DNA from 2 places in the Shewanella sp. BF02_Schw genome. Region 1 is predicted to be linked to the other one. Evidence: predicted binding sites of a transcription regulator. Region 1 holds the regulator's gene; the other holds the start of a gene.
What was found. Region 1 encodes LexA, which represses DNA repair genes until DNA is damaged. Its sites were predicted from a motif close to TACTGTATNNNNATACAGTA; they were not measured.
Positions count from the first base shown of each region.

Region 2: HNW13_RS05730 (YebG family protein) is a predicted target of LexA. The motif match lies at 4,141-4,160, and genes of this name have one in related genera.

Region 1 is NZ_JABKAW020000004.1:95,028-103,383, forward strand. It holds gene coxB (cytochrome c oxidase subunit II) at 1-1,577, opposite strand, end outside; gene HNW13_RS15680 (SulA-like leucine-rich domain-containing protein) at 1,973-2,479, opposite strand; gene lexA (transcriptional repressor LexA) at 2,476-3,090, opposite strand; gene plsB (glycerol-3-phosphate 1-O-acyltransferase PlsB) at 3,355-5,778, shown strand; gene mtr (tryptophan permease) at 5,778-7,034, shown strand; gene HNW13_RS15700 (VOC family protein) at 7,179-7,955, shown strand; gene HNW13_RS15705 (hypothetical protein) at 8,187-8,356, shown strand, end outside.
Region 2 is NZ_JABKAW020000001.1:1,260,297-1,268,652, reverse strand. It holds gene pepN (aminopeptidase N) at 1-233, opposite strand, end outside; gene prc (carboxy terminal-processing peptidase) at 366-2,417, opposite strand; gene proQ (RNA chaperone ProQ) at 2,439-3,050, opposite strand; gene HNW13_RS05735 (GAF domain-containing protein) at 3,328-3,786, opposite strand; gene HNW13_RS05730 (YebG family protein) at 3,836-4,129, opposite strand; gene HNW13_RS05725 (paraquat-inducible protein A) at 4,343-4,969, shown strand; gene HNW13_RS05720 (paraquat-inducible protein A) at 5,079-5,675, shown strand; gene HNW13_RS05715 (MlaD family protein) at 5,662-8,307, shown strand.

The DNA.
Region 1 (8,356 bases):
TGGCTAGCGACATCGGCAGGTTGCACCGCTTCGCCAGAATTATTGCCCCACGCATTGCGCTCATAAGTAATCACAGCCGCCATCTTTTGCGGGCTAAGTTGACTACTAAATGCCTGCATTGCGGTACCTGGTTTTCCGTGCATAACGATATCGATATGTCCGCTAACCGGTCCAGTAACAACAGGGCTGCCAATAAGTGAAGGGAAAGCGCCTGGTAAACCAGCGCCAGTGGCTTGGTGACATGCAGCACATGTCGTAGCATAAACCTGCTCACCTTCAGCAATTAATTGCTCCAAGGTTAACGTGGGCAGATCCTCTGGTACAACAGCTTCTGCTTCTGCTTCGACAGCTTGATTGGCTTTGTCGGTAACCGCATCGGTAATGTCAGTTGTCGTGGCTGCAATAGTACTTGCTGCATCGGTTACTGCTTTACTTGGTTCGGTGCTTGCCTCGTTACTGCCTAAAAAGTTGCCTATATCAGCAGCTTGAACTACGTCACCGCTATTATTGCCCCACGCATTACGCTCAAAGGTAATTACTGCGGCAATTTCTTGGGCGCTAAGTTGCTTTGCAAAGGCTTGCATTGCAGTACCTGGTTTACCGTTTAAGACGATATTCAGGTGATCTTTAACAGGGCCTTTTATGATAGGGCTGCCAATTAATGATGGGAATACACCAGGAAGACCCGCACCATTGGGTTGGTGACAAGCGGCGCACCTAGCAATATAGATTTGTTCACCTTGTGAGGTTAGCTCCTCAAGAGACAAGGTTTTAGACATTGATGCCGCAGCGGCTGCAGCTGCATTGCTTGCTAGTTTTTTTTGCTCCACTAACCAATTATCAAAATCGGCCTCCGATAATGCTTGCACCACAATCGGCATGAAACCATGGTCTTTACCGCATAACTCGGCACATTGGCCGCGATACGTTCCAGGCTTATCAATACGAGTCCAGGCTTCGTTGATAAAGCCTGGATTGGCATCTTTTTTAACGGCAAACGCGGGCACCCACCATGAATGGATAACATCATCTGATGTCATCAAGAAGCGCACTTTTTGGTTAATAGGCAGTACTAATGGCTTATCGACTTCAAGGAGGTAATGTTCGCCTTTGGCCTCACTGCCATCAATTTGTGCTCTGGGAGTGGATAATGTGCTGTAAAATTCGATGTCTTTATCAAAATAGCTGTAATGCCACTTCCACTGCGACCCGGTAATTTTTATGGTGAGATCAGCATCACTGGGATCTTCCATAGCAATCAAGGTTTTGGTGGCTGGAATAGCCATGCCGATTAAGATGATGAAAGGGATGACGGTCCAAGCAATTTCCACTTTGGTACTTTCGTGAAAATTGGCCGCGACAGCGCCTTTTGATTTGCGGTGATAAATCATTGAGTAAATCATGATCCCAAACACCACTAACCCAATTGCACAACAGATGTAAAGAATCGTCATGTGGAGGTCATAAACCTTGCCACTGATATCTGTCACGCCTTGAGTCATGTTGAGGGGCATTTCTGATGCCCCAAGCGGAAGTGCTACAAACACCACCAGTAAACAATACAACCATTGCTTCACAAGACTACTCCTCTGCTAATTGCAAATAGCAACTACAAAGAAGAGTCACACAGTAATTCTCTGCTCTATGCAAACTCTTCGGTTCCCGAAAAAAGTTTGATGACCTCAAAGTACTTTGGTGGCTGTAAACATACGGTTTACGGTTTTATTGTTAGCTGTGCACCACGCTTGTACCTACTACTGAACTTATCAATTTTGATTTGGCTCATTTGTCTGAAAGTAATCTTGATTACTGCCATTCACGTCCAATTAAAGATAAAAAATGTTTCATCCTTGTTAACCACATTACTTGTAGATTAAACATTGATCAAGATCACTTTGTTGGCTAATAGGCTGAAAAAAGATGAAAAAAAACCCTGAATTCAATACAGGGCTTGGTAATGAAGGGTTCGTGCTTAGTGAAATGAGCAAAAATTACTTGTTCCATTTGTTAAAGTAGGGCTAACAAGTTGATGTTTGTGAGGTAAGTGAGCATTCACATCTTCAATTACCACCCCTAATGCACGTGCACTTTTGGCGACAATTTCTAAACGGCGACTATCGCGAGCATCAAGTGAGCTTGTCCAAGTTACTACTGCGCTCGATGTACCGCTAGTGAGCGCTTTCTCCATGGCCCATAATGTTTCGACTTCATCTTTGGTGTGCACCAGTAAAATGCGATCCATTCTTACACCAGCACTTGCCAGCATATGTTTATAGCCAATATGGGGCGGGCTAATTAATACAATCCATCTGCCTTGCTGGCTCAATATTGCTAACTGGCTGCACAATTGGCTCAGTTCAGCTTCACCTTGGGTGACAGTTTGTAATGTTTGAATGGTTTGGGTGCCATGCAGTTCTGTTTCAGTTAAATCTACCCATAAGCCCGGGTGGCGTGGCGCGATGCCCATTAGTTTGTTCATAACCAATCTCCATTACGGATAACGCCAACGGCAAGCCCTTCGATGGTTAGGCTTTGGCAACTTAAATCTACTTTTATCGGATTGTAATCTTCATTTTCGGCATGCAGATAAATCACATTACCTTTTTGTTCAAATCGTTTTACGGTGACGTCATCATCAACACGTGCCACAACAACCTGGCCATTACGTGCTTGCTGCATTTTATGTACAGCGAGTAAGTCACCTTCTAAAATGCCAATGTTTTTCATGCTGTCACCACGCACTCGCAATAAAAAATCTGCGGCGGGCTTAAACATGTTTGGATCGACTTGATAGTATTGCTCTACATGCTCTTGGGCCAAAATTGGTTCACCAGCAGCAACCTGTCCAATGAGTGGCAGACCGGTTTCAACCTGTTCTTCATGAGGTAAACGAATGCCTCTTGAGGTACCAGGCATGATCTCGATAAAGCCTTTTTTGGCTAATGCTTTTAAATGCTCTTCGGCGGCATTAGCACTTTTAAAGCCAAGACGATTCGCAATTTCAGCACGAGTGGGTGGCATACCTGTTTCGGCGATATTGTTTTTAATTAAGTCTAAAATTTCTGCTTGGCGCGGCGTTAACGGTCTCATGATGATTCCTGTCTTTTTATACAGTGACTGTCATTATATACAGTGTTTGTGTTCGCGCAAGTATTAACCAACTATTTTTTGTATTTTGTTGATTAAGTATCACTCAACAATATGTTTTAATTAACTATTACTAATGTTCTGTCTTATGTTATTTCTGATAGTGAGAGCTTAAACGTAAAGATAGATCGGTCTGATAGTGTAAGCAGGGTGGTTTCTGGTATCCTATACGACAATATTACAGTGGCTTATGTTGCGAAAATAACCATGTCAAAACCAGATTCAATATTTTTACGAGCATTAAGATGGATTCAAAAGTGGATGGTACAGACCATTGTGGTCCCTCACGATCCTTTTGATGACCTCAATATAGATCCAACTAAACCTTTGGTTTATTTAATGAAAACGGAATCTATTAGCGATATTGCCGCGTTGAGCGAAATCACCGAGGGCTTTGGTCTGCCCAGTCCTTATGAGCCATTACAGCTTGATGGCTTAACCGTGCCTCGTGTGGTCTGTTTAGAGGGCCGCAAGCCACTATTTGGTAAACGTGAAAGTGGTGACAAATTCCTTAATTATTTTACCAGTTTATTGTCACTTCATAGTGAGAGCCCTGAATTAGATATACAGTTGGTTCCTGTTTGCCTTTATTGGGGACGTACCCCAGGTAAAGAAGAAGACAGCATGAAAGCTGCTGTATTTGAACGTGAAAACCCTACGTGGTTACGTAAATGGTTAATGATTTTATTTTTAGGACGCCATAATTTCGTCCAGTTTTCTAATGCATTATCGCTTCGTCATATGGCCGATGAACATGGTACTGATAAAAGAATTGCTCACAAATTAACCCGAGTCGCCCGTGTGCATTTCCGCCGTCAACGCAAAGTGATGACGGGGCCACAATTACCGAATCGACAAGCGTTGTTTGCCTCTTTATTAAAATCAGAATCTATCAAAAAAGCCATTGAAGAAGAGTCTGCAAATAAGAAAGTAACAGTCGAGAAAGCACGTGAAACCGCCATTGAATACCTTGATGAAATTGCCGCAGACTATTCTGATAGTTTGGTGCGTATTGCCGAACGTTTCCTGACTTGGTTATGGAACAAATTATACAGTGGCATCAATATCAAAGGTGCCGAGCAAGTAAGACAGTTACATCATGATGGCCATGAAATTGTTTACGTTCCTTGCCATCGTAGCCATATGGATTACTTGCTACTGTCGTATATTTTGTATTATCAGGGCATGGTTCCGCCGCACATTGCTGCCGGTATTAACCTTAATTTTTGGCCAGCAGGGCCGATGTTCCGCCGTGGTGGGGCATTCTTTATCCGTCGTAGTTTTAATGGTAATAAACTTTATACCGCAGTATTTCGTGAATATTTAGATCAGTTATTTGCTAAGGGTTATGCGGTCGAGTATTTCACTGAAGGAGGTCGTTCGCGTACAGGACGTTTGCTAGCGCCTAAAACCGGTATGTTGGCTATGACAATTAACAGTGTGCTACGTGGGATAGAGCGCCCAGTAACCTTAGTACCCGTGTATTTAGGTTATGACCATGTGATGGAAGTGGCGACGTACCACAAAGAATTAAGCGGTAAGAAAAAGAAAAAAGAATCTGTATGGCAGGTATTTGGTGCTATTCGTAAGTTAGGCAATTTTGGCCAAGGTTATGTGAATTTTGGTGAGCCGATTAATTTACAACAGTTCTTAAATCAGCAGGCGCCAGAGTGGCGTGATGAGCTAGCTAAAGATCCTGACCAAAAACCATCTTGGTTTACGCCCTCAGTTAATTTGTTAGCTAACCGCGTAATGACTAATATTAATGGAGCGGCCGCAGCCAGTTCAGTAACATTGACTAGTTTAGTGTTATTAGCGTCAGAGCAAAATGCGTTAGAAAGAAGCCAGTTAGAACGTCAGCTTGATTTGTATTTAGCCTTACTTAAAACAGTGCCTTATACCGATTATACCTCTGTGGCCGAAGGTAATGGCAAGTCAATTATTGATCACTGTCTGTCGTTAAATAAGTTTGTGAGTACCAAAGACCTTATTGGTGAAATTATTTCAGTTGATGAAAAAATTGCCATCACCATGAGTTATTACCGTAATAATATTATTCATTTGATGGCGTTGCCGTCATTAATTGCCAGTTGTTTAGTGCATTATGACGTGTGCGATCGCCAGCGAATTCATGGCATTGTAATGGACTTTTATCCATTACTTAAAGCTGAGCTATTTATGAGCATTGATGATGTGCCTCAACATGTGGATAGCATTTTAGATTTCATGGTTGAACAAGGTTTACTGACCGGTAGCGATCAGTTTGAGATAACGCCTCGTCATATTACCCAAGTGTTACTGCTTGCTGAAACTATCAGTGAAACGTTGCAACGTTATGCGATTATCTTCAATTTACTGGCAATAAAACCTGATCTTGAGCGCTCAGAACTGGAACGCGATAGTCATTTGTTAGCCCAACGATTAGGCGCGCTGCATGGCATTACCGCACCAGAATTTTATGACAAAAAATTATATAATACCCTGAGTGTGAAACTGAAAGAATTGGGTTATTTATGCAGCGACGAACATCGTGCTGAAGTGATCAGAATTCGTGATAACGCTAATAAATTACTCAGCTCTTTAGTAAGACAAACCATTGTTGATAGTGTGGAAGCGGAGCACGGACAATAATGGCTAATCATATGAATGCTGCCAAGCATCGTACCAGCGGTAAATCTGTATTGGGTGGGGCGATGATTATTGCCGGAACCACTGTGGGTGCGGGCATGTTTTCGTTACCCGTTGTTGGTGCTGGAATGTGGTTTGGCTATTCTATCGCGATGTTGCTCGGCGTTTGGTTTTGCATGCTAATGTCGGGTTTATTGTTATTAGAAGCCAATTTGCATTTTGAACCAGGTGACAGTTTTGACACCTTAACTCGGGTGACTCTGGGGCAGTTCTGGCGGGTGATTAACGGCGTTTCGATTGCGTTTGTGTTATATATTTTAACCTATGCTTACATCAGCGGTGGTGGTTCGATTGTGAATCACAGTCTGTCTGCATTGGGCGTAAGCCTACCGCAGAGCGTAGCCGGATTAGTGTTTGCGGTAGTTTTGGCTCTGGTGGTATTTATTAGTACTAAAGCGGTCGACCGTATCACCACAATCATGCTTGGCGGTATGGTGATTACTTTCTTTTTGGCTATTGGTAACTTATTAATCGATATCGATACCATAAAGCTAGTGTCGCCTGATGGTGAATCGCGTTACCTGCCTTATTTACTTGCCGCGATTCCATTTGGCTTAGCCAGTTTTGGTTATCACGGCAATGTGCCAAGTTTAGTCAAATATTACGGTAAAGATGCCAAAACCATCGTTAAAGCCATTATTACTGGAACCACTATCGCATTGGTAATTTATATATGTTGGTTAGTGGCAACGATGGGTAATATTCAACGAAGCCAGTTTGCCGATATTATTGCTCAAGGTGGCAATATAGGTGTGTTAGTGGGTGCGTTGTCTGGGGTTATTGCCAGCCAATGGCTTGATAACATGCTAACTCTATTTGCTAACCTTGCCGTAGCCTCATCATTTTTAGGTGTGACACTAGGCTTGTTCGATTACCTTGCTGATTTATTTGGGTTTGACGACTCGCGATCAGGACGAATTAAAACGGCAGCGGTCACGTTTGTGCCACCAACAATCCTTGGTTTGTTATTTCCGAATGGATTTATTTTAGCGATTGGTTTTGCTGCGCTAGCTGCCACTATTTGGGCTGTTATTGTACCAGCGTTATTAGCCTATAAAGTAAGACAACAATATCCTGACTCAAAGGGATTTAAAGTCCCTGGTGGAACCCCGTTAATTGCTATTGTGGTGTTGTTTGGAGTTATCACTGCCACATGTCATTTGCTGGCCATGGCCGATATATTGCCGGTGTTTAAATAGACGCAAAAATTCCGGTGAAACAACTTTTAGCCTAAAAGCCTTCGTTTGAAGGCTTTTTGCTTTTCTGCTGATATCGACTTAACTTATGAGACAAGTTTCATGTTGGCTATATCAAGGCAACTATTTTTATAAAGGATTAGGGTAATGAAGGTACAACAGTATCAACAAGGACAGCCTTGCTGGATTGAATTAGCAACTCATGATTGGGCGGCAGGTAAAGCATTTTATCAGGCGCTATTTGGCTGGGGAGCCGATGATATGCCTATGCCAGAAGGGCATTATACTATGCTGCAAATCGACGGTGATGACATTGCGGCAATGTACCCAATGCCAGCAGAAATGGAAGCCTTACCGACTCATTGGACAATTTATTTTGCGGTCGATGATGTTGATGCTACCTCTAAGGTTGTGACTCAAGCTGGAGGTGAGATTATTGCTGGGCCACATTCTGTTGGAGATGCTGGCCGTATGGCGCTATGCACAGATCCAGAAGGCTGTCGATTTGCATTATGGCAAGGCCAAGACCATATTGGCATTAAGCGATCGCAAGAATCAAATACCCTATGTTGGGTTGAGCTTGCTTGTCGTGATACCGCTGCGGCGAAACAGTTTTATAGCCAAGTATTAGGTTACCAAACTCAGCTTAATGATGTGGCTGATTTTGAATACACCGAATGGTATGCGGATGAACAAGCCATTGGCGGAATGATGGAAATGACTGCAGAATGGGGTGATACTCTTGCCCACTGGATGAGTTACTTTGCCGTTGATGACTGTGATGTATCAGTGACTAAAGCACAAACCTTGGGAGCTACTGTTTGTGTGCCAGCAACCAATATTCCTAACGTAGGCCGTTTTTCAGTACTCAATGATCCACAAGGTGGGGTTTTTTCAATTATTGCGTTATTTGCTGCGGAATAAATAAATTTGAAAATTATATTTTTACATAATGAATGTTGATTATTTATATTCGTGTGTTGCCGATTAAAGCTAGAGTATCATTTAATGTAGAGTGCCGATTTAAGATAGAAGGGCGATTGAACCTTGATTATTAAGTGATGTCATATTGAGTTGTTGGAAAAATGTTACTGTTAGTAGAGTGTTACTATTAGTTGTTGGTAAGAGTTAGTGTATTTAAACAAGGATGAGTGAATGACACAGGAAAACACCCAAATCACATTAGCCAGTATTCATCGCAGTATGTTGTTAGTGGCACTGATCGATTTTCCTGGCACGATATTATTTGGTCTTGGGCTCTACGGTATCCTTGTAGGGTTTGACCAAGATTTCTTGCCTATGTTAGCCAACCCTTTGATCATTAT
Region 2 (8,356 bases), on a different contig from region 1:
TGGTTGTCGTGTTGACGATAGTTAGCTGCTACACCATTAAGTTTCACTGTACTTAGCGAAAGTTGTTCGCCATCAAGCACTAAATCATGCTGATGCTCACCATTACGGATCACCTTACTGATGGCTGTCACTTTAGTGTTTTTGCCATCCAGAATAACGTTCAAATCAACATGGGTAATGGTGAATGAAGGCTTGGTATAATCTTTTAGGTGTTTTTCTTGCGCTTGGTTCATACATGTTCCTCTTGAACGGTACTAATGCCAATATGATTAAATGGGCGTGGTCTTTATCGAATTGGTACTGTTTTTAGTGATTGTGATTAAGAAAAAACGCGCCTAAGCGCGTTTTTTAACAGTAATAAAAAATTACTTTGAGTTAGTTTTAGCTATTTTTTCTACGTCAGCCATATCGAGGGTGATATAAGCCGTTTCATCTAAAAAGGGATCAGGTAACTTGCTATCATCTGTTTTTTCAATATCGTCTAAAGACTTCACGGCAGCCAAACCTTGATGGATTCGACGTGCGTTTGCTCGGTCTAAAGCACGCTTATCATCGTCTTCACGAGAAGCAATTCGTTCACTCTCAACAAGTGATATTGTTTTGTCTTTATGATGTTTTTTAAACTCAGTAATGTCTTGGTATATATAACTGAACTCTACATCTTTGCTGATACGCTCTTTATGTTTAACATCAAGATTGTTGATCAGCATAGGGTTGATATTCCCTAAAGTAGAGTACTGAGCAACGGGAACCTTATCCCATGGCAGAGCATTCTCTTCCTCTGACTCGCCGTATTCGCCAGCCTCTAAAGCACTTGGAAAACGGACATCAGGCGTAACGCCTTTTAATTGAGTGCTGCCACCATTAATACGGTAAAATTTAGCGATAGTATATTGTACGTGACCAATTGGCTTTTCATACATGTCATAAATACGACCCAAGCTTTTATGTTGCTGAACAGTCCCTTTACCAAAGGTAGACTCACCGACGATAAGTGCACGGTCATAATCTTGTAAAGCCGCAGCAAAAATCTCTGAAGCCGATGCACTATAACGATCAACCATCACCGCCAATGGGCCATTATATGCACTGGCGCCATCATTATCACGATTTTGATTAATGCCACCATTAGCATCACGGATTTGAACAACTGGGCCCATGTCAATAAACAGGCCTGTGAGTAATGTCGCTTCGGTTAATGCTCCACCGCCATTACCACGGAGGTCAATAATAATCCCTTCAACATTGTCTTTTTCAAGTTTAGTGATTTCTTTAGCCACATCTTGTGACAAATTCATATAAAATCCAGGGATTTGAATCACCCCGACTTTACGATTGGCATACTGGCCTTCTTTAGGCTCAACCACTTTTGAGGTCGCGGCACGGTCTTCTAAACGAATTTTATCTCGGGTAATGACCACTTCAAAAGGTTTAGCATTAGCCCCGCCTTTATTCGGTAAAATCTGTAATACGACTTCACTTCCTTTTGGCCCTTTGATCAAATCAACAACATCATCTAAACGCCAACCTATGACATCAACAATGTCACCGGTTTTTTGACCAACACCAACAATTTTATCTTCTGGTGATAATTTCTCGCTATTGGCAGCAGGCCCTCCGGCCACTAAACTTTTGATGACGGTGTAGTCATCATCCATTTGCAACACGGCCCCAATACCCTCAAGACTTAAATTCATTTCCATTTGGAAACGTTCTGCATTACGAGGTGATAAATAACTTGTATGAGGTTCAACACTACGAGCAAACGCATTCATGACTGTTTGAAACACGTCTTCGCTTTGTGTTTGGCTTAAACGCTTAATGGCATTGTTGTAACGCTTCTCGAGCACTTCAACAATTTCAGGCCACTTTTTACCGGTTAATTTAAGATTTAACGCGTCATATTTAACGCGCTGACGCCAAAGTTCATTCACTTCGGCTTCATCTTTTGGCCATTGCGCATCTTTGCGATCAAATTCATACGCATCGCCAGCTTGAGTAAAATCGAACTCTTTATCAAGCAAAGACAACGCATAAGCAAAACGCTCATAACGACGTTTCTGTACTAGGTCGTACATGGTAAATGCAGGGCTAATATCGCCTGATTCAACCATGTTATCAAACTGGTTTTGATATTGACTAAAGCTCGCAATGTCTGCCGCAGTCAGCACATTACGACGATAATCAAGTTGCTCAAGAAAACGGGTATATATTTGCTCAGAGAATGCATCGTCAAGTACAAAACGATGATAATGCGAGCGAGTAAACAAAGTTGTTACTCGCTTGCTAGCCACTTTATGTTGTGGCTCTTGTGCTAGTTTAGGTAACTCGCTGATTTGAATCGTTGGTGAAATTGCCCATGCCGAAAAGCCGACAAATAAACTGGCAATTGACGCGGCCAAGGTAAGTTTTCGCATCAACAAGTACTCCTTAAATTTCTATAATAGTATGTGCTCAGCACGTACTTTGATGGATAAGCCAGAATCTAATTGAACAAGCACATCCTCTTTATTAATATCAGTCACAACACCAGGAACAGGTGTGGCACCTAATTTAACATTAACGCGTTGTTTTTGTTTTAAATCTTCTAGCTTAGCCGGCACAAGTTTAATCACTGGAGCCGCTACCGGTGCAGGACGTTCCTTTTTAACGGCAGGAGCACGTTTAGGTGCCACTTTCTTTGCCGGCTTTTTAGGCGCTAACGCTTGACGTTTTGCTTTAGCTTTATCTTGGCTTTCTTTAAGCGTCAAAATAGCATGGTCAATGTGCTCTTGTTCTAATTCAGCACATTCATTACCGTCAAGATCTATACGTTTAGCACCTGCTTTAACGCCTTTCAAATAGCGCCAGCTGCTTGTGTAACGACGAAGCGCTACACGTAATTGTGTTTTACTGACTTTAGAATCATCAGCTAACCGTTCAGCCAAATCTTGAAACAAACCAATTTTTAATGGCTTCGTTTCACCTTCTGCAATAAAGCATAAAGGAAAGGTTTCATATAAATACGCTAAAATTGCGTTGGTGTCGGTCAACTTGTCTGTTGATTCCATTTTTACTTCCACGTTAATAAAGGGACTGATTATGCGGCATACAATTTGCCTTGCAGTCGTTCATCTTTCGTTAAACCTTACTGTTAAGGCTTAACGTACAAAATATCACTATCCGCCAGTTTGCTAAAGTCATTGAAACAAACCTTAACAATTTAACCAAACTTACTCTCAGCTTAATCATCGCTCATCAGTAAATCCAGCACAAATGCGTATAGCGGCATATTATAAAGCCCGCGACAGCGAATGCGACCATGATTTAATCTAATTTGTTCGCTATTTAACCAAATAGGCAAGTTTCGAAACTTTTTACCATGTTTTCTAAACCAATTTGATCATCTTGATCGAATCGATTCAGTAATGGGCTGTCAATATCTAACACTGCTACAACCTCATTACCCTGCCTAACAGGGATCACGATTTCTGAATTACTGGCAGAATCGCATGCAATGTGGCCATCAAATTGATGAACGTCGGCAACTCGTTGGGTTTTATTTTCTGCTGCGGCAGTGCCACAAACACCTTTGCCGATATTGATACGGGTACAAGCCACTTTACCTTGGAATGGTCCAAGGACTAATTGTTCACCACGCTTAATATAAAAACCTGCCCAATTTAGGTCTTCTAGGTTGTCATTTAGCAACGCTGAAAAATTTGCCATAGCAGCAATCAAATCATCTTCGCCTTCAAGTAAAGCTTGTGCTTGACGATTTAATGTTTGGTAAAATTCGGTTTTCATGTCCATTCCTTAAGCTGACACTCAATCGAAGAATGAGTGATGAATACGACTATTCTGCAGATGTAGTTTTAGCCGTAGTCTTTTTAGTTTTCGCTGTAGGAGCGTTTTTAACCTGTACGATGCCTTTTAGCAAGTTAGAAAGCTCATCTTTATTGTTTGCTAGATAAAATGCCAGCTGTTCGCATTTATTTTCATCAAGTCCGAGGTCTGCCTTAATAAGAAATGGCACTAGGTTATCGGAAATATCGAGCATCTTATCGTAGGCATCAGCCTCTTTCTTCGATATAAATGTCATCTTTTCCACCCCTTCTCTGACCACGACAAATTGGGTTATCACTGCCATGATGTAATCCTCACTGTTTTTATATACAGTGCATAGAATCTCACATAGTTAACTTATGATGCAAGTGTTCTGATTATTCTGATATTATCAAGCACAAGAAAATCGAGATTATTTAACAATTAACTCATTTTTCTGCCAATATAAGGCCAAGCAGAGAGGTTTGACTCTTCGCTACCCAATAATGTGTTTTACTATGGATTAGATTAATTCTTCATGCATGAATTTGATGATCATGATTCTATAATTTTATGCCAATCATGTGATTTGGCAGTGAGAAAACGAGCTTTGCCTTCAAGTGCCCGTGCGCTTTGTCCGCGTTGCCACACGGCGCTCTATGATTCACCTTATTGCTCCATTAATGGCATGCTAGCGTTATGCGTTGCGGCGTTAATTATTTTTATTCCTGCTAATTTATTGCCAGTACTCGAAATCCACTTCCTTGGCAGTGTACGAACCACTACGGTGCTGCAAGCTGCTGTGACGGTTTGGGCCGAAGGATATTGGGTTGTAGGCCTAGCGGTAATGGTTGCTGCAGTTATCGCGCCTGGGCTATTGATTTTGTCAATTATGGCTCAAGTTGTAATTGTAAAATTAAAACTGCACAACTCATTTTGGCAAAGAACCTACACTACATTGTTAAAAAATCATGGTTTGATATCACAAATGACCATGTTAGAAATTTATGTCATCAGTTTTCTCGTGTCGGCCTTTCAGTTATCAGACTTTTCCGATGTGTATTTTGGTATGGGAACATTCAGTTTTACAATGTTGTTTATCATCATCTTATTTTTACAACGTGAATATAATCTAGAACACATGTGGAGTTATGTAGATGCCTAGTACTCCAATTACACCATCCAATGAACATATAGTGGACAGCCCTAAGCAAACTGCGAATACCGATAACGAGCCGAAAACTGAGGTTTTACCTCATATTCAGGGCAAGAAAATGGGCTTATGTTTATGCCCTGTTTGTCGCAAACTTAACGTCACAAGTAACAGTCATTGTCGACGTTGTTTTAGTCAATTAAGTAGCCGTAGTTATGCCAGCATCCAACAAAGTTGGGCTTTATTAGTTACCGCGACAATTTTACTTGTTGTCGCCAATATTTACCCTATTACCTTGTTAACTAATCGCGGAGTGGTCACCAATGACACCATTTTTAGTGGCATTAGTCATTTAGTCAAAACCGGTATGTTTCCGATTGCTATCATTGTTTTCACTGCCAGTATTTTAGTACCTTGGCTTAAAATTATTGGCTTAGCGACTTACTTGACGGCTATTAGTTTTAACTTACCAATATCAAAAAGAAAATTAATGGTTGGGTTTCACATTATTGAATGGATCGGCCGCTGGTCAATGCTCGATTTATTCGTTATTTCATTAACAGTTGCCTTAGTTAATATGGGGCAATTATTAGACGCAAAACCTGCACCTGCCGCGACAGCATTTGCGTTAGTTATCTTACTAACGCAAGTCGCAGCAAAAGTGTTAGATACTCGATTACTTTGGGACCGCTTGGAAAACACTGATGACACAAATTGAATCGCCTAAAATTGTGAAGAAAAAGTTATTCTCGCCAATATGGTTATTACCGGTTGTTGCTTTGATATTAGGTGCCTGGTTAGGGGTCAAAAGCATTAAAGAATCCGGCATTGAAATATTAATACATTTCCCTAGTGCTACGGGTATTGATATCGGCAAAACGTTGGTCAAATACCAAGGGTTGACGGTAGGTAAAGTCACTGACATTGGTATTGACGATGATCTAAAAGGGGTAAACGTTAAAGTTATTATGGATTACCGTGCCGACCCTTTCCTCAATAAAAACACCCTTTTTTGGTTAGTAAAACCTAAAGCAAGTATTACCGGAGTTGAAGGGCTCGATACGTTATTTTCTGGTAATTATATTGCCCTTCAACCTGGTGATGGTCGCTCTGCAACCGTATTTGAAGCACAACGTGAAGCGCCTGCAATACTCCCCGGCAGTGAAGGACTCATGATCGAACTAAAATCCCCTAAACTGGGTTCGATTGATGTTGGCTCGCCTGTATTTTACCGTCAAGCACCTGTCGGAAGCATTGTCAGTTATCGCCTCGACGGAAATAAACAAATAATTATCAGCGCATTTGTTCAAGAACAATATGCCCATTTAGTCAATAAAGACTCCCATTTTTGGAATGTATCGGGCTTGAAAATCGATGCTTCTTTAGCGGGGATAAAAGTCAGCACTGAAAGTATCGCGTCTATTTTGGCCGGCGGCATCAGCTTTGATACCGGCAGCTACACTGAAAAGGCCCAAAATGGTGATGTTTACAACCTATATGAGGATGAGCTTACCGCTATTGGAGGTGTTCATTTTGATTTAACTGCATCTAGCAGTGAAGATGTTAATGAAGGCACCGCCATCACCTACCGCGGTATCGTTATTGGTGAAATAGAAAAAGTAACCTTAACCGACACTGGAGTGAAGCTTATTGCTCGGGTTGAACATCATTACAAAGCATTAATTACCAACGATAGCCAATTTTGGATAAGTGGTGCCGAGTTATCATTAAAAGGTGTCAAAAATATCAGTAGACTGGTTACTGGCAGTGTTATTAATGTCTTACCAGGCACTCAAATAACCGAAGAGGCGATGCAATTTGAATTGGCATCACATGCTCCCGATTTGCTCAGTCAAGACAAACTTAAATTGACGGTAGTTGCCACGACTCACACAGGTGTCAGTAATGGCGCGCAAGTGCGATATAAACAATTGCCTATTGGGCAGATAACCAGTATTGGTTTAAGTAAAGACTTTTCAACTGTTGAATATAACATTGAAATTCAACCAGAGTTTAAGAGTTTGCTGACTAAGGGAAGCTTCTTTGTTCCTGAAAGTGCAATAGCCATTAATGCTTCACTAGAGGGCGTTAATGTTAAAACTCGCGACCTCACTACGATGTTGGAAGGCGCTATTAGCTTAATTCCGGGTAACAGCGAAATGCTGCTTTCGGCTAATAGTACTTTAACACTGCACGAATCAATTGAATCGGCCCAAACGCTTTACGCTCAACAACAGCTGACACCCTTTACTTTAACTAGTATTGATGGTGCCGACTTAGCTGAAGGCTCGCCAATTTATTACAAAAAAATGCAAATAGGCTCAGTGAATAAAGTCAATTGGTTAGCTAAAACGGATAAATTTAATATCGATATCAATATCGACAATAAATTTGTTCCGTTAATTAAGCCCACTACGGTTTTTTGGCGTAATGACGCTGTAGCCATCAATGCCAGTTTAGCCGGTGTCGATATCAATGTTGCACCATTGAAAGGTGCAATAAATGGCAGTATTACCCTTGGACATATAGACGACAGAGTTGATACTGAAAATAATCAACCTAATCTACGATTATATGACAACAAGTCACTCGCACTCATGCAGGCTAAAGTCATCAACCTCACTCTGCCTGTGAGTACTAAAGTGTCAGAAAAAGCGGCTATTCGCTATCAAGGGCATAAAATTGGTGAAGTGTCACAGGTTAAACTAAATCAAGATTTAAACACTCAGAATGCACAAGCTTATATTTATGGCCATTACGTAAACCATTTTAGTGCCAGTGACACTGAATTTTTTATCGTCGATGCACAAATTTCTTTAGCGGGTATTAATGCCCCAGAAACACTGTTAACGGGTCCTTATATTGGTGTTATCCCAGGTAACAGCACAGAAACTATTGATAATTTTGTTGCCCAACCTCACTCGAGCTTTGAGGCTACCGTACCTAAAGATGCATTAGCATTCCAATTAGTTGACGATCAACTAGGTTCTATTAAGGTCGGTACACCGCTATTTTTCCGCGGAATTAAAGTCGGACAAATTGATGGATACAGGTTGGATGACTCAGGGATTGAAATTACGTTGTTTGCCCATGTAAATGCTGAATATGGTCACTTAATTAACCAGACTAGCCAGTTTTGGGATGCCTCTGGTATTAAATTAGACGTCGGTTTATTTTCGGGTGCACAGTTAGAAACAGGCTCATTAGAAACGATACTCGCCGGTGGTATAGCATTTGCGACCCAAGATACAACATCAGATAGTAATCGTATCAATGCAACCGAACGTTTCCCATTGCATGAGAATATGCAAGATGAATGGGCACAATGGCGACCTACACAAACTAAGTAACCTCAGCTAGAGATAATACAATTAGTACAAATAAAAGGCCGATATATTT